Prochlorococcus marinus XMU1402: one gene and its partner. Each later gene encodes a partner of the first gene's protein in a complex. Links are inferred from orthologs where the notes say so. Each region holds a gene or a part of one and is shown on either strand. Other genes may lie near its edges. The genes, in order: rpsP and rpsT.

Region 1 (12,770 bases):
TATCTGATTTGTGCTTCTACTTCTATCTCTTGTTTAGGTTCTTCTATTGAAACCCAGTTAACATTAGTAATTATTGCTTCGCTATTAAATAGATCACTTTTATCTGCTACATAAACTATGTTTTTTACCCTGTCTAGACTTTTCACATATAATGGTTCCGGCCAAGCGATTCCCAAACCTTTTCTTTGACCTACCGTAAAGTGCTGAATACCATTGTGCATTCCTAGGACTTTCCCATTTACATGCACAATTTCTCCTTCTTTGAGTTCAATATGTTTGTCGATGAATCTCTGCATTGATCCATAATGCTCAACTAAGCATAAATCTTGACTTTCTGGTTTTTGAGCAGTTCTAAGGCCTAATCTTAGGGCTTCCTTTCTTGTTTCTTCTTTTTTCATTTCACCAAGAGGAAATTCTAATCTGCTTAGTACTTCTTGTGAAAGAGAATAAAGAAAATAACTTTGGTCTTTGTTTTCGTCAGCACCTCTGAGAAGAAGGAAGTCCTTAAATACAAAGCTCTTATAATCAAGCGTTTCAGCATAAGATGATTTTTTTATCCTTGCATAATGTCCAGTCGCAATATGAGTAAAGTCTTTTTTGTTTAATGCGTAATTAAGCATTTCTTCAAACTTCACATTCTTGTTGCACATCGAACATGGAAGTGGAGTGAATCCTTTCTCATAGCTTTCAGTAGTTTTTTTAATTACCTCTCTTTCGAAAATTTCTCTTGAGTCTATTATTTTATGATTAATTCCCAAATCTTCACAAAGGCCAGCAGCATCTACTAATCCTTCAGAACAACAAGAGCCTTCTCCTTTCATCAGCCAAAGAGTTAGTCCCTCAACATTCCAGCCTCTTTCTACAAGAAGAGCAGCTGAAAGGGAACTATCTACGCCACCGGAAAGACCTACAATAATATTTTTCTTCTTCTTAGTTTTATTATTAGAAAAACAGTTCTCTGATTTTTTATCCTTTTGTGTCTTTAACATGGAAGTTTGAATTTTTGAACAGTACCTAAATTGCTTTGTACTAATTATGAACAAAATTGTATGGCCAACAATTGACTCAAAACATTTAATTGTTGATTCAAAGCAAATGTTGAAATTAGAGAAAGAAATGTTTTCTGATGGAATGCCACAAGAAGCATTGATGGAAAAAGCAGGAATCCAAATTAGTAGATGGCTCTTAAAAAAGAAACCTCTTCTCAAGCATGGAATAACTGTTTTTATAGGCCCTGGGCATAATGGTGGTGATGGTGCCGTAATAGCTAGAGAGCTTTTTTTGAATGGTTTTTATGTCCAGGTATGGTGCCCATTCACGATAAAAAAAACATCAACAAATAATCACCTTAATTATCTTACATCTATTGGCGTCACAAAATTAGTAGAGCGCCCTGATCCAAATGGGAAAGAACTTTGGATTGATGCAGTTTTTGGTAATAATCAAAAAAGAAAAGTCGATAATACATTAATTAAACTTTTTAATCAAAAATTTCATAACAAATATGGCAAGGTAATAAGTATTGATATTCCAACAGGATTATGTCCTGATAAAGGAGAGCCTTTTTTTGATAACGCAGTAAAGGCAGACTATACCTTAGTTATTGGTCTTAATAAGATTGGGTTAACTCAAGATTCTGCTTTACCTTTTATTGGAGAATTGCACCATATAGATATTGGGGTGCCTATTAATAAGTTATCTAAGATTGAGAAAAAAATTATTAACGTTACTTACAAAGATTTAAAAAATATTGATTTACCTTCTTTACCAAAAAATTCTAATAAATACAAAAGAGGACGAACATTAATAATTGCTGGAAGTGAAAAATATCCAGGGGCTGCATACTTATCATTAAGAGGAGCAATATCAAGTGGAGCTGGTTTTATCTCTGCGGTTCTGCCTGAATTAGTAGCTGAATCTATTTGGCAAGTCGCTCCGGAAATAGTTTTAAAAGGAACTATGACAACTAATCAAAATGGTAATGCATCCTTGTTCAGCGCACTAAAAAATATTGATCTAAATTTATATGACTCATTAGCTGTAGGTCCAGGGATAGGAATTGATAATGATGATTGGCAAAAATCAAAAGACTACCTTATAGGTTTTAAAGGATTATTGATTTTAGATGCAGATGCACTTAATAGAATTTCTGAATCAAAATTAGGATCAAAATTCTTTATAGAAAGAAAATTTCAAACATGGATTACACCTCATATTAAGGAATTTTCAAGGTTATTTCCTAATATAGAAGGTGAGACTAATGTTGGACTAGCCCTTAAAGCGGCCAAAGAATTTAATATAAGTGTTTTGTTAAAAGGAGCTAACAGCATAGTTGCTGATGATGAAAAAGCATGGCAACTTTTTGGGACTGATTCTCAGACTGCTAGAGCAGGATTAGGCGATCTTTTATCTGGATTTATAGCTGGCAGTTCTGCTATTGATTTGACCCTTTGTAAAAAAATAACAACGGATTTTTTTACTAAATACGTACTTCTACATTCTTTTGCTGCATCAAAGTGTAAAACAGGCTCAAATGCTTATGCTATTGGTGATGAATTATCTAAATTAATGAGAAATAGGAAAACGAGACAAATATCTTGAAAGAAACAATTTAAGAGAGTTATTTTTAGCTTTAAACACATTTATGTACAATTATTACCTGAAATCTGAAGCAGATATTAAATATTTGGCGGTTTATTAAAAAATATAGGAGAGTTTTAATACCTTACTAGGTCAGAAATGTCTTCATCAGTACCAACACCAACTGAAACTCATAAAAGAAGAGGCAAAGACTCTATAAGTTGGTACTTATCGGAGATCGGTCGTCGTCCTCTCCTAACTCCAGATGAGGAGATTGAATTGGGTAACCAAGTTCAAAAAATGATGATTCTCACAGAAGACGGTCAATTAAACGAAAAAAATAAAGAATTCACCTCTCAAGAAAAAAGAAATATAAAAGTTGGTAAAAGAGCTAAAGATAGAATGATGGAGGCCAATTTAAGATTAGTAGTCAGTGTTGCAAAAAAATATCAAGGCAAGGGACTAGAACTTTTAGATTTAGTTCAAGAAGGCTCTCTCGGGCTCGAAAGGGCCGTTGAAAAATTTGATCCAAAAAGAGGGTATAAATTTTCAACTTATGCATTTTGGTGGATCAGGCAAAGTATGACAAGAGCAATAGCTTGTCAATCTAGGACCATACGTTTACCTGTTCATCTAAGCGAAAGATTGGCATCCATCAGAAAAGTTAGTAGAGATTTAGCGCATAAACTTGGTGCCATGCCAAGCAGAATTGAGATTGCAGAAGCTATGGATATTGATGTGGAAGAATTAGATTCTGTTTTAAGACAAGCTTTATCAACAAGTAGTTTGGATGCTCCTGTTAATGGTGATGATGGTAGGAGCTTCCTAGGTGATTTAATTGCCGATAGTAACAATGAAGAACCTTTAGATCAAGTTGAACAGAAAATGCATCAAGAGCAACTTGGTATGTGGTTAAGCCATCTAAGCGAGCAAGAACAACATGTACTTAAATTACGATTTGGCCTTGATGGCAATGAGAGGCATACACTTGCTGAGATAGGAAGATTACTTGAAGTTTCTAGGGAGAGAGTAAGACAAGTTGAATTGAAGGCATTAAGAAAATTAAGAAATTTAACCAGAAAGTTACCCAGTGGAATTTAATTAATCTTCGGCCCAAATATATTTAGTTAACTCTTTAGAAGGAGGTTCAGGTGCCTCTAAAGCATTTTTAACAGCTTCTGATATTTCTATATCAATTTTCTTTTCAATACTTTTTAATTCTTCTTGCGTTGCAAATTTTTTATCAATAATTTCTTGAGCTAATTTCTTGATAGGATCTCTTTTTCCCCAGAAATCCTTCTCTTTTTCAGACCTTAATTCATCAGGATCTGCAAGTGAATGTCCTCTGTATCTATAGGTCAAACATTCTAAAAGGGTGGGACCCTCTCCTGCTCTAGCTCGCTCAATTGCTCTTTGTGCAGCCCCTCTAACAGCCAATACATCCATTCCGTCAACTTCCTCACCATGCATACCGAAAGCAGAGGCTTTTCTCCAAATTTCAGGATTGCTGGTTGCTCTATCATGGGCCATTCCAATAGCCCATTTATTGTTTTCAACAACAAAGATTATGGGTAATTTCCATAATTGGGCCATATTCAAACATTCAAAAAACTGTCCATTATTGCAAGTTCCATCTCCGAAGAATGCTGCAGTTACCGAGTCACTACTATTATTACCAGCAACCTCTTTTTTATATTTACTTGAAAAGGCTGCTCCTAAAGCAACTGGAATGCCTTCCCCAATAAATGCGTATCCTCCCAACAAGTGATGCTCTCTTGAGAATAAGTGCATGGATCCACCTCTGCCTTTACTACAACCTGTAGCTTTACCAAAAAGTTCGCTCATTACTTCAAAAGAGGGAACACCTGCACTAAGTGCATGTACATGATCGCGGTAGGTACTACAAAACCAATCGTGTTTCTTTTTCATGGCACCAATTACACCAGTGCTAATAGCTTCCTGGCCGTTATATAAATGAACGAAACCAAACATTTTTCCTCTGTAGTACATTTCTGCACACTTATCTTCGAATCTGCGGCCAAGTATCATATCTTCATAAAGAAATAACCCTGTTTCTCGATCTAATTCGGCTTTTTTTATATCTTGAAGATTTGAAATTCTTTCTACGTGTGTTTCCAAGAAAATACCTTAATGAAGTTTTGATTTGTTAACATTCTAAGCTGTGAAGGTCAATTTTCATGATTTTTTTTAATAACTCTGTATGACCTTATGAAAAAAATTTTTAACTTGATAAAATTTGTCTAAGAATTTTCAATAGGATATTTGTTTGGAACTTCCATTAGACCATTTTCGTTTAATTGGCGTAAGCCCCTCTGCAACATCTGAGGAAATATTAAGAGCTTTTCAATTGCGGTTGGATAAGACACCTAATGAAGGCTTTACTTATGAAGTTTTATCCCAAAGATCAGAGTTGCTTCGACTTACCGCTGATTTGCTTACTGACCCAGAAAGTAGGAGAGAATATGAGAATTTATTATCAAATGGCGTCTCTGGATTAGAGTTTTCCTCAAATAGAGATGTTGCAGGCTTGATACTTCTTTGGGAATCAGGTTCCCCAAAAGAAGCTTTTAAAATCGCAAGAAAAGCTTTGCAGCCTCCACAAACTCCAGCCTTAGGTAGTAGTAGAGAAGCCGATCTAACTTTATTGGCTGCATTAACTGCTAGAGACTCTGCAATTCAAGAACAAAAGCTTAGATCGTATTCCAACGCTGCAGATTTTTTACAAGAGGGTATACAACTTCTGCAAAGAATGGGAAAGCTTGTTGAAATTAGGAAAGATCTTGAAGAAGACTTGGTTTCTCTGCTTCCTTACAGGATCCTAGACTTACTTAGTAGGGATTTAAATGATCAAGAGTCTCATAAAAAAGGTTTAAGTATGTTGGAAAATTTAATAACTAAAAGAGGGGGTTTAGAAGGTAACAATAAATCTGAATATGGAGATTACCTAAATCAACAAGAATTTGAAGCTTTTTTCCAACAAATAAAGTCATATCTGACAGTAGATGAACAGATAGAGTTGTTTCTTGAATTACAAAAAAGAGGTTCATTAGAGGCTGGATTTTTGGCTTTTCTATCTTTGACAGCACTTGGTTTCTCTAGAAGACAGCCTGAAAAATTGTTCGAAGCAAGAAGAATTCTGAAGAAACTAAATTTATCAGGACTTGATTCAATGCCTCTTATAGGCTGTTTAGACTTGCTTCTGGCAGATGTTGATCAGGCCTCAGCTAGGTTCTTAAGTAGTTCTGACGATAATTTGCGAGATTGGCTTAATAACTATCCAGGAAATAAGCTAGAAGCAATATGTATTTTCTGTAAAAATTGGTTAGAGAACGATGTGTTAGTTGGTTATAGAGATATTGAATCAAAAGAGGTAGATTTAAATACTTGGTTTGAAGACAGGGAAATTCAAGAATTTATTGAAAGATTAGAAAAGAAATCAAATAAAACTTCATTTAGACCAAATTTTCAGAATCAACAATTCAATAAAGAATCCACTACAAAAGTTACTCAAAATTTTGATAACGAAGTAACTAATTTTGATGAAGGGAGATTACCATTGCCAGGTGGCATAAAACAAAAGTTCGAAAAAATCGATATCCAAGATAATAAATTTAATGAGGAAATTTTTAAGAATAAAACATTAGATTTTTATAGGTTTTTAATTGAAAAAATTGCTGAACTAAAGTTTAGTTTTGGGGAATTCTTGAATGATCAAGAAATTATTGGTAGGTCACCATTGTTGATATACTTGTATGCGTTTTTATTATTATTTGCATTTGGTATTGGCATTGGATTTTTAAGAAATAATTTTAAAAATTCTATTCAAGATGAAGCCATATTAGATAAACCCTTAGTATCTACAGATACAAACCAAAAGTTAAGTGATAAAGCTATTAATCAAGAAATAAAAAAAAATCCTTCAAATAACTTAAAACCAATCCCTGTAAAATCTACTGAAACTAATTCCATCAAAGTTAAAAAACTTACTAAAGCCTCTCCTTCCTTAGATGATATAAGTAGTTTAATTAATCAATGGCTACTAAATAAAAGTAATTATTTATCTAGAAAGGGTGAAATTAATCTTTCCCATATTGTTAGAAGTGGTTTGATTGAAAGAACTATTGAAGAACGACAAAATGATATCAAGAAAGGAATCTATAAAGAAATTAATTCCCGAATCCTGAAGATAGATTTGGAATCTCAAACTTCTTCTAGGATAGTTGTTTTAGCTGAATTAGATTACCTAGAGAGAATAATAAAGAATTCAGGAGAATTTGTTAATGAAACATCATTGACTCCGCTAAAAGTTAAATATACTTTAGGTTTTTCTAATAAATCATGGAAATTGGTTGATTTTGTAAGTGGCTTGTAAGTATAAATTAGAAGATCCTATATAATAATTAAAATTACTTTTTAATAATGTTTGATGAACTGTCATCACGCTTTGAAGACGCGGTAAAAGGTTTAAGAGGCGAAGCAAAAATAAGCGAAAATAATATCAATGATGCCTTGAAGGAGGTTAAAAGAGCACTTCTCGATGCGGATGTTAGTTTATCTGTAGTAAAAGAATTTATTTCGGATGTTAAAGATAAAGCTATCGGAGAACAGGTGGTTAGAGGGGTAAACCCAGGTCAAAAGTTTATAGAAGTTGTAAATAAAGAATTGATTAATATTATGGGGAATGAAAACTCTCCTCTAAAAGAAAATCAAGATAGTCCCACAGTCATTTTGATGGCTGGACTTCAGGGGGCGGGTAAAACAACTGCAACAGGAAAATTAGGCCTTTATTTAAAGGAAAAAGATAAAAAAGTTCTTTTGGTCGCTGCTGATATTTATCGACCGGCAGCTGTAGAGCAGCTCAAAACTTTGGGAAGTCAATATGACTTGGAAGTTTTTTCAGCTAAAGAAAAAAATAGCAAACCAGAAGAGATAGCTAAGGACGCATTGAATTTTGCTAGTGAAAATGATTTTAATTCGATAATTATTGATACCGCAGGAAGATTGCAAATTGATGATTCAATGATGAGTGAAATGGTTCGAATAAAAGAAGTTTCTAGCCCGGACGAAGTTTTGCTTGTTGTTGATTCAATGATTGGGCAAGAAGCTGCTGACTTAACAAAGTCATTTCATGAAAAAGTAGGAATTACCGGAGCGATATTAACTAAATTGGATGGAGACTCAAGAGGAGGTGCTGCTTTATCAATAAGAAAAATAAGTGGTAAACCAATTAAATTTATTGGTGTTGGAGAAAAAATTGAGGCCCTGCAGCCATTCCACCCAGAGAGAATGGCTAGCAGAATCTTAGGAATGGGAGATGTATTAACACTTGTTGAAAAAGCCCAAAAAGAAGTAGAGCTTGCTGATGCAGAAGCGATGCAAAAGAAACTTCAAGAGGCTACTTTTGACTTTAATGATTTTGTTAAGCAAATGAGATTAATTAAAAGGATGGGGTCACTTGGGGGATTGATGAAATTAATACCTGGAATGAATAAAATAGATGATGGGATGATAAAAAATGGAGAAGATCAACTTAAAAAAATAGAATCTATGATCTCTTCAATGACTCTCGAGGAGAAACAAAAACCTGAGGTTCTTGCCGCCCAGCCTTCTAGAAGACAAAGAATAGCTCAGGGTAGTGGCTATGAAGCAAAAGATGTAGATAAAGTACTAGCTGATTTTCAAAGAATGAGAGGTTTCATGAAACAAATCTCGAATGGCGGAATGCCGGGGATGGGAGGAATGCCGGGGATGGGAGGAATGCCGGGAATGGGAGGAATGCCGGGAATGGGAGGAATGCCGGGGATGGGAGGAATGCCGGGAATGGGAGGAATGGGTAATAAACCATTTAAAAAACAAAAAAATAATAAAAAGAAAAAAGGATTTGCTGATTTATAGTTTCTAATTTTTTACCTTTAAATGATATTATTATTAAAAACACATTAATTTAAAATGATTAAGTTGCGCCTTAAGCGCTTTGGTAAGAAGAAAGAGGCAAGTTTCAGAATTGTTGCGTGCAATAGTACTTCCAGAAGAGATGGTAGACCTCTTCAAGAACTAGGTTTTTATAACCCAAGAACTAAAGAAACTAGGCTAGATACGGAAGCTTTAAGATCAAGACTTACGCAAGGAGCTCAGCCAACTAATGTAGTTAGGACTTTGTTAGAGAAAGGCGGACTTTTAGAAAAAGTAGAGAGACCTTCTATCGCTATTGGTAAGGCAAAGCTAGAGAAGGAAAAATTAGCTAAGGCTAAAACCAAAGACGAAGAAAATGTTGGTAGTAAAGCTGAAAGCGATAGTAATGAAGCTGAAAGCTAGAAGTTTGATTTTTTTTAATTCTAATAAAATAACTAAATGAAAGAAGTTTCCAAAACTGGTCACTTCACAATTGATTTGCCAAACTCTGATGCTGCCACTGCATTATCTGGACCAGGGAACTCTTTCTTAAAAAAGTTTGAGTCTTTAACGGGAGTTTCTTTAACTATAAGAGGCTTACAACTTGAGATGAACGGTGTAATCTCTAAGATTGAAAGAGCATCAGCATTGGTGGAGCTGACAAGACCTATTTGGGAACAAGGTTTAGAAGTTCCAGAAGTAGATCTTAAAGCAGCTTTAAGTTCTTTAAATATGGGAGAGTCATCATCACATGCTCAACTTGGGAAAAAAGTTCTTGCGCGTTCAAAAGAGGGAATATTTTTAAGACCAAGAACTTTAAGGCAAAAAGAATATGTTGAAGCAATTGAAAACTATGATCTTACCTTTGCAATTGGTCCCGCTGGGACTGGAAAGACATTTTTAGCAACTGTATGCGCAGCGAGACTATTGAACGAAAAAAAAATAGAAAAAATTGTTTTAACCAGACCAGCCGTTGAAGCTGGTGAAAGTCTAGGATTCCTGCCTGGAGATTTGCAACAAAAAGTAGATCCATATTTAAGACCCTTATTTGATTCTTTACATAGCATATTCGGATTTGAAAAAACAAATTCGTTAATCGATAAAGGAATTATTGAAGTTGCTCCTTTAGCCTTTATGAGGGGCAGAACCTTGGATAATTCTTTGGTAATTCTTGATGAAGCCCAAAACACTTCTTGTTCTCAAATGAGAATGTTTTTAACCAGATTAGGTGAAAGATCAAAAATGGTAGTAAATGGAGATATTACCCAAATTGATTTAAAAAAAGATCAGGAAAGCGGCCTAATAGAAGCATCAAGAATTTTCTCGGAAACTGAAGGGATCAAATTTTGTCATTTGACTGTTGAAGATGTAGTTCGTCATCCTTTAGTTCAGAAAATTATTGAGGCTTATCGATAACTTTATAACTCTGGAGATCCGTACCCTGAAATTTTAAAAATCAAGTAGAATATAATCATATTTAATAAAAAAAATGCCAGCAAGTAGTAATTTCAATCAAGCTATTCGTGAAGCACAAAGTGGTTCAATTGTTGGACCTAATGTTGTTCAAAAAGCTTTACCTTATGTAGGTGGAGGGATGGTTCTAACTTCTTTAGGCGTTTTAGCAGGTGTCTCACTCATAGCAACAAATCCTGGTCTTTTCCAGCCTCTTTCAATAGTTGCATTTATTGCAGAATTGATTTTGTTTTTTATAGCCACAAGCGCTGCAAATAATGCAAATAATGCGAAGGCCCTGCCCTTATTGACAGCATTTAGTTTGTTAACTGGATTCACATTAAGTGGAATAGTCGCTTTAGCAATAGGAACAATTGGTATTGGTTCTGTTGGAACAGCTGCTTTAGCTACTGGTATAACTTTCGTTATTGCCTCTTACACTGGTCAAAGAATGAGTGATAGTGTGGGTCAAGCACTCAGTGGGGTAGTTGGTCTCGGATTGATAGGACTGCTTATAGCAATGTTTGTCCAATTAATTGGGGGATTATTTGCTCCAGGAGTTTTTGGAGGTTCAGGACTCGAATTGATAATTGCAGGATTTGGAACTGTCTTATTTGTTGCAATGTCTTTCGTTGATTTCTATACAATGCCAAGAAGATATAAAGACGATCAATACCTTTCAGGGGCTTTAGGTATGTATCTTACTTATATAAATCTTTTTGTTTTTATATTGAGATTAATGATTGCACTCCAAGGCGGTGGAAGAAGAGACTAAAACATTAAATAAATAGCTATCCAAAAGCGTAGATTTGTTTCTACGCTTTTTTATTGGGGGATATCAAGAATTTGTTTTTTTATAAATTCCTTTTGCTCTGAATCATATTTTACTGAATTATCAAAACTATTTCCCATATCATCTAAGTATATAAGGACTTTATTGACAGACTTTGAAACTGACTTAGTTTCTAGCAGTCTTAGAATAGCCTTACATCTATCTGAAATGTTTTCCGATGTTATCTCATATTCTTGATTATTATCTCTTCGATGAATAATAATTTGAGCAGAACTCATTATTAAATTTTTTACTACTATGTCTGTTACAGCATCACCGCCTTCATTCAGTTTGTAAATTAGTGAAAAAGGAAGTTTGTCTAACAAAAAACAATCTTTATCTGATAAGGCGTATGCAAAAAATCCTCTGAGTCCATTTCTTGTTTTAATTAGCTCTGCGATTCTATCTGCCAAAACCTCTTCGCTGAGTAAATCTTCACCCCACTCTTTGCACCATTTTGCGGATATGTTGATTGCTTGTGTGAACGAAGCTTCTTTTAAATTTATGGTTTTTTTTTCCATTTTTGATCAGAATTTTATTATTGATGCATTAAAAGTCTTTGGCCAATTATAGATCTGGGTTTGTAAGTTTACTAGGAAGGCCAAATGTAGGTAAATCTACTTTAATAAATAAATTGATTGGAGAAAAAATAACGATTACTTCTCCAATAGCGCAAACTACTAGAAATAAATTAAAAGGAATACTTACTACAGGCAATGGGCAAATAATTTTTGTTGATACACCAGGGGTTCATAAACCTCATCATCGACTTGGGGAGATATTAGTAAAAAATGCAAAATCTGCAATTAATGGAGTTGATATGGTAATTTTTGTAATCGATTCAAGTGAAGAACCTGGTAGAGGTGATGAATATATTTTGAACTTTCTAATCGCAAGTAAAACTGAGTTTATTGTTGTATTAAATAAGTGGGATTTGGTAAATAAAGAATTTAGAAATTTAAGAATTGATCAATATAGAAAATTTTTCGGAATTAACAGAAATTTTCTAATTGTAAGTGCTTCCCAAGGAGAAGGATGTTCTGAATTAATCGATATGGTGCTAACTTTTCTTCCAGAGGGACCAAAACTTTATGATGAAGAAATGATATGCGACCAACCATTAGATAATTTATTATCTGATTTAGTAAGAGAGAAGGTATTAATTAATACAAGAGAAGAAGTCCCTCATAGTGTTGCAGTAAAGATAGAAAAGATTGAGGAAATGAAAAGAAATAATGGCAAAAGTTTTACAGCTATTTTGGCTACTATTATCGTTGAAAGATCAACTCAAAAAGGTATTCTTATTGGTAAGAAAGGTTCAATGTTAAAAAAGATTGGTCATTCGGCAAGATCTGATATGTCAAAATTAATTGATGGTCCAGTTCATTTGGAGTTGTTTGTGAGAGTTGTTCCAAATTGGAGAAAAAAAGAATCAAGGTTAATTGAGTTCGGTTATGAGGAAGATTTATAGATGAGTAGTTTTAATTTTGAGGTAATTTCATTGTTCCCTAAAGCTTTTGAATTAATAAATAATTCAGGGGTCATAACAAGAGCTCTAGATAAGAATTTGATCGATGTAAATTTACATGATTTAAGAGAATATGGTGAAGGTTCCTACAGACAAGTAGATGATAAGCCTTATGGAGGAGGAGCAGGAATGGTACTAAAACCTGAACCTATTTATAAGGCATATGAATCTATTAGAAAATCACCTAAAAGTAAAACTTTGTTAATGACCCCACAGGGTAAAGTCTTAAAGCAAAAGGATCTTGTGAGATGGTCCGCTTTGGATCAAATAATAATTATTTGTGGTCAATATGAAGGTTTTGATGAAAGGATTAGATGTTTAGCTGATGAAGAGATATCGATAGGTGATTATGTTCTTTCTGGAGGTGAAATACCCGCTATATCAATAATTAATGGTTTAACCAGATTATTACCAGGAACTCTTGGTGATCCAGACTCCCTAGTTGATGAGAGTCATAATTCTTTT
Region 2 (5,033 bases), 180 kb from region 1 along the record:
GAAAATTTTTTATTTTATGGATGTAAACAAAAAAAACAACAATAATATGTTTCTTCAATTAGATTATCTTATAAATCTAAAATAAAATATAATGAAGAAGCTAAAGATTAAATTTATTAATTTAATCCAAATTGCCATTATTTCTAGTTTTTATTTACTTAATTTTTTTCAAAATGCTGAAGCTTTAGCTTCTAATTCTTATGAAAGTCATAATTTTGTTTCATCTGCAGTTAAAAATGTTGGACCTGCAGTTGTAAAAATTGATACTGAGCGATTGGTTGAGAGACAACAATTTGATCCAACTTTACTAGATCCTCTTTTAAGGGATTTACTTGGAGAGCAAGGAATTAATCCTGAGAGAGAGAGAGGTCAAGGTTCTGGGGTGATTATTAATGATAATGGTTTGGTTCTTACTAATGCTCATGTTGTAGAGAGAGTTGATGATGTTTCAGTAACTTTGGCAGATGGAACTATTTGTGATGGACAAGTTTTGGGAACAGATGCAGTAACTGATTTGGCTTTAGTAAAAATTGAGGAATCTACCTTTTCTAGTTTTGCTCCACTTGGAAATTCTGAAGATCTCGAAGTTGGAGATTGGGCAATTGCTTTAGGCACGCCCTATGGTCTAGAAAAAACAGTTACCTTAGGGATTATAAGTAGCCTACATAGGGACATTAATAGTCTTGGGTTTTCAGATAAAAGGCTTGATCTTATACAGACTGATGCGGCAATTAATCCAGGGAATTCTGGAGGTCCGCTTATTAATTCAGATGGTGAGGTAATAGGTATTAACACATTGGTGAGAAGCGGCCCAGGGGCAGGTCTAGGATTCGCAATACCTATTAATTTAGCTAAAAGCGTTTCAGATCAGCTTCTTAAAAATGGGGAAGTTATACATCCATATTTAGGAGTTCAATTGATTTCTTTAAATCCTAGAATTGCTAAAGAACATAATCAAGATCCTAACTCACTAGTTCAATTACCTGAAAGAAATGGAGCTTTAATTCAATCAGTCATACCTAATAGTCCTGCTGAAAAAGCCGGTTTAAGAAGAGGAGATTTAGTAATAGCAGCTGAAAATATCTCTATAGATGAACCTAAGGCTTTGCTAGACGAAGTAGAAAAAGCTCAGATAGGTAAGATATTTCTCTTAAATGTTTTAAGAGATAATAAAGAGATACAAATTAATATCAAACCAGAACCACTCCCAGGTTTGACATAAATCCCCCATTGAAATTTAATAAACTATAAAGTCAAAAAAAAGATTTTGGATTCACAAACTCAGATGAAAAAAATAGTTGCTGATGCAGCAATTCAAGAGGTTAAAAGTCACATGATCCTTGGATTAGGATCTGGATCTACAGCCGCTCTTATGATAAAAAGTCTCGCTGATAATATTCGTTCTGGAAAACTGCAAAATATAAGAGGTGTTGCAACTTCCTTTCAGTCAGAAGTTTTAGCACTTCAACTCGATATCCCACTTATTGATTTAGCTTCTGTTTCTCAAATCGATTTAGCTATTGATGGAGCAGATGAAGTTGATCCTAGATTTCAATTGATAAAAGGGGGAGGAGCATGCCATGTCAGGGAAAAGTTAGTTGCATCTAAGGCTAATAAATTGCTAATTGTTGTTGACGAAACCAAACTTGTACAAAATTTAAATCGATCTTTTCCCTTGCCGGTAGAGGTTCTTCCCAATGCTTGGAAACAAGTGCAGGAATCGATTTCAAAAATGAATGGTATATCTACTCTAAGAATGGCCACCAAAAAAGCAGGCCCGATAGTGACTGATCAAGGTAACTTAATTTTAGATGTATTGTTTAATGATGGTATTAAGAATCCAAAAGAGATTGAAATGACTATAAATAATATTCCGGGTGTATTAGAAAACGGATTGTTTGTTGATCTTACAGACAAAGTATTGGTTGGTAAAATTGAAAACAATATTCCAGTTGTTTTTTCTCCCTCAAAAGTGGGCTAATCCTTAAACCTTATTTGTACTGAATTGGCGTGACTATGTAATCCTTCACTTTTAGCAAGGTTAATAATATCAAGACTGTTAACTTTTAAACTTTCTTCATTAAATTCTATTATTGAAGTATTTTTCATAAAAGTTTCAACTCCTAAAGATCCACTAAACCTTGAATTTCCTGATGTAGGTAAAGTATGATTTGGTCCGGCCAGGTAATCTCCTACTGCTTCGGGTGTCCATTTTCCTAAAAATATTGCTCCTGCATTCTCTATACCGTCAAGAATCTTTTTTGGATCAAAAGCTAAAATTTCTAGATGCTCTGGAGCAAAGTTATTGCTTAGTTCAATACATGATTCATGATTTTCACAAATAGCAATTAATCCCCAATTTTTTATTGATTCCATACAAATTTCTTTTCTTGGATGATCATCTATTTTTTTATAAACGTCTTTTAAAACTTCTTTAGCTTGCTCTTGTGATGTAGTCAGAAGTATTGATGAAGCTAAGGGATCATGTTCTGCTTGTGCAAGTAAATCAGAGGCTATATGAGTACTTTTTGCGGTTTCATCTGCAATAATTAATATCTCACTTGGACCTGCTAAGGAATCAATACCTGTAGAACCGTAAATTAATTTTTTGGCGGTAGTTACATAAATGTTACCTGGACCTGAAATAACATCGACTTTATCAATTTGTTTTGTACCAAATGCTAAAGCTCCAATTGCTTGAGCTCCTCCAATTCTAAAAACTTTATTAATTCCTGATAAGTAAGCTGCAGCTAAAACAGTTTCATCAACCCTTCCTTCTCTATTACCTGGAGATACCATGATAATTTCTTCTACACCAGCTACTTTTGCAGGTATCGCATTCATTAATACTGTACTTGGATAAGCAGCTCTGCCTCCAGGAATATAAATTCCTGCATTTTTTACTGGCCTCCATATTCTTTGAACTGTATCACCATGTTCACCTTTTATAGAGAAGGATGATGGAATTTCTTTTTCATGGAATTTCTTAATTCTTTTATGTGCTACCTGAAGTGCGCACTTTAAATTGCTATCAATTCTATTCCATGCATCTTTTAAATCATTCGCCTTTATTTGCATAGGTTTAGGATTGAAACCATCAAACTTTTTTGTATATTTTTCTACAGCTATATCTCCATTAGTTTTTACATCTTGAAGAATTTCTTCGACAATTAAATTTATCTTGGTATTGTTTTCTAAATTAGTTCTATTAGAGATCCTTCGTAGTTCTTGGAAAGCTTCTTTTTTATTACTTACGATCTTCATATTTTTAGTTTTTTATTAATTGAAAGGCACAAGTCCAAATTTAATCCTTATTTAAATTATATAGGATTGATAAGTTGTCGATTTATTTGTTATGATTAAAATCTTATATTTATGTGTCTCAAGTGGCCAATAACAAATCAGCAAAAAAGAGAATACAAATTGCGGAAAGAAATCGTTTAATTAATAAATCATACAAATCTACAGTTAAGACTTTGACTAAAAGAACTTTAGAAAATTGTACAAAATTTAAAAAAGATCCTAGCGAAGAGAATAAAAATTTAATTAAAAAAACTCTTAATAAGACTTTTAGTTTAATTGATAAAGCAGTCAAAAAAAATGTTCTACATAAGAATAATGGGGCTAATAAGAAATCAAAAATCAATAACATTGTAAAAAATACACTCACGACTAATTAATAAACAGATCAAAATTATGAGCGATATTGAACTCATAGATTCACACTGTCATTTAATATTCGAAAATTTTGAAGAAGACCTTGAAGATGTTGTTGAAAGGTTGCGTTCAAAAGGTATAAAAAAGTTGGTTCATGCTTGTTGTGAATTAAAAGAAATTCCTAAATTAAAAAAAATATCCCAAAAATTTAATGAGATTTATTATTCAGTGGGGTTGCATCCGCTAGAGGCACAAAAATGGGAACTAAGTTCCAAGTCTATTTTAAAAAAATCAGCTCAAGAAGATAGAAAAGTTGTTGCGGTTGGAGAACTAGGCTTGGATTTTTTTAAAAGTAATAATAAAACTCAACAAATTGATGCTCTTATTCCGCAAATGGAGTTGGCTTATGAACTAAATTTGCCTGTAATTATTCATTGCAGAGATGCTGCAAATGACATGATTGATATATGTAATAGTCTCTCTAAAAGAGGTAAATGTCCTAAAGGAGTACTTCATTGTTGGACAGGAACTCCAAGAGAAATGAAGCAATTCTTGGATCTTGGTTTTTATATAAGTTTTAGTGGGATAGTGACTTTCCCAAAAGCAATTGCAATTCATGAATGTGCCAAGATAGTTCCTAATGATAAATACTTAATTGAAACCGACTCGCCCTTTTTAGCGCCTGTTCCTCACAGAGGTAAAAGAAATGAACCTGCATTTGTTGAAAATGTAGCCAAATTTATGGCAGATCTTAGATCTACTCAATTAAAAACAATTGCCAAAGAGTCATTTAAGAATGCTGAAGATTTGTTTAAATTTGACTTGTTAATTTGACATATCAGCTGCTATTATTAGGAATTACTGGAAAATTTTCTTAATTTTTAGTTTTAACTTTCTAAGGTAACAGTTTTGCGACTAGAAAGATCAATTTTTTTGTTTTTAATAAATTGATTTTTTGTTGAAATCGAGATTTAATGATTGATTTCAAATAAAAAGAAAAGTTAAAAAAATAATTATTGAGTAGATTTAAGGTAAATAGTAAATCTCACAAAATCGCAGGTTTTCTTGGATGAGCAGTAGCGCTTTACAAGTAGCAAAAACAGCTACTTATCTACCAGATTTGGTTGAAGTACAAAGAGCAAGCTTTAAATGGTTTTTGGAAAAAGGTTTAATAGAGGAATTACAAAATTTTTCTCCAATATCTGATTACACAGGTAAATTAGAATTACATTTTATTGGAGAAGAATATAGGTTAAAAAGACCTAGACATGATGTTGAAGAAGCTAAAAGAAGAGATGCGACATTTGCTTCTCAAATGTATGTAACTTGCAGACTAATTAATAAAGAGACAGGAGAAATTAAAGAACAAGAGGTAT

The links.
Region 2: rpsP (region 1) and rpsT share a complex: the UniProt entries of both Bacillus subtilis proteins name them as parts of the 30S ribosomal subunit. The link is inferred for Prochlorococcus marinus XMU1402 from one-to-one orthologs.

The regions. Positions count from the first base shown.
Region 1 is NZ_JAAORD010000002.1:206,793-219,562, reverse strand. Bases 7,421-10,233 are described here. They hold rpsP (30S ribosomal protein S16), read left to right. Parts: upstream 7,421-8,550; coding sequence 8,551-8,916; downstream 8,917-10,233. Other genes in these bases: HA141_RS07295 (Bax inhibitor-1/YccA family protein), read left to right, coding at 9,983-10,233; HA141_RS07300 (PhoH family protein), read left to right, coding at 8,953-9,909; ffh (signal recognition particle protein), read left to right, coding at 7,421-8,496. In the rest of the region: tRNA 2-thiouridine(34) synthase MnmA, read right to left, coding at 1-989; HA141_RS07330 (NAD(P)H-hydrate dehydratase), read left to right, coding at 1,036-2,601; HA141_RS07325 (RpoD/SigA family RNA polymerase sigma factor), read left to right, coding at 2,740-3,681; pdhA (pyruvate dehydrogenase (acetyl-transferring) E1 component subunit alpha), read right to left, coding at 3,682-4,719; HA141_RS07315 (IMS domain-containing protein), read left to right, coding at 4,868-6,973; more of ffh, read left to right, coding at 7,021-7,420; more of HA141_RS07295, read left to right, coding at 10,234-10,720; HA141_RS07290 (hypothetical protein), read right to left, coding at 10,771-11,298; GTPase Era, read left to right, coding at 11,337-12,248; tRNA (guanosine(37)-N1)-methyltransferase TrmD, read left to right, coding at 12,249-12,770.
Region 2 is NZ_JAAORD010000002.1:393,281-398,313, reverse strand. What follows is about bases 2,068-5,033. They hold rpsT (30S ribosomal protein S20), read left to right. Parts: upstream 2,068-3,386; coding sequence 3,387-3,680; downstream 3,681-5,033. Other genes in these bases: rpoB (DNA-directed RNA polymerase subunit beta), read left to right, coding at 4,727-5,033; HA141_RS08390 (TatD family hydrolase), read left to right, coding at 3,697-4,491; hisD (histidinol dehydrogenase), read right to left, coding at 2,068-3,264. In the rest of the region: HA141_RS08410 (trypsin-like peptidase domain-containing protein), read left to right, coding at 92-1,222; ribose-5-phosphate isomerase RpiA, read left to right, coding at 1,268-1,981; more of hisD, read right to left, coding at 1,978-2,067. UniProt on the Bacillus subtilis protein: Binds directly to 16S ribosomal RNA.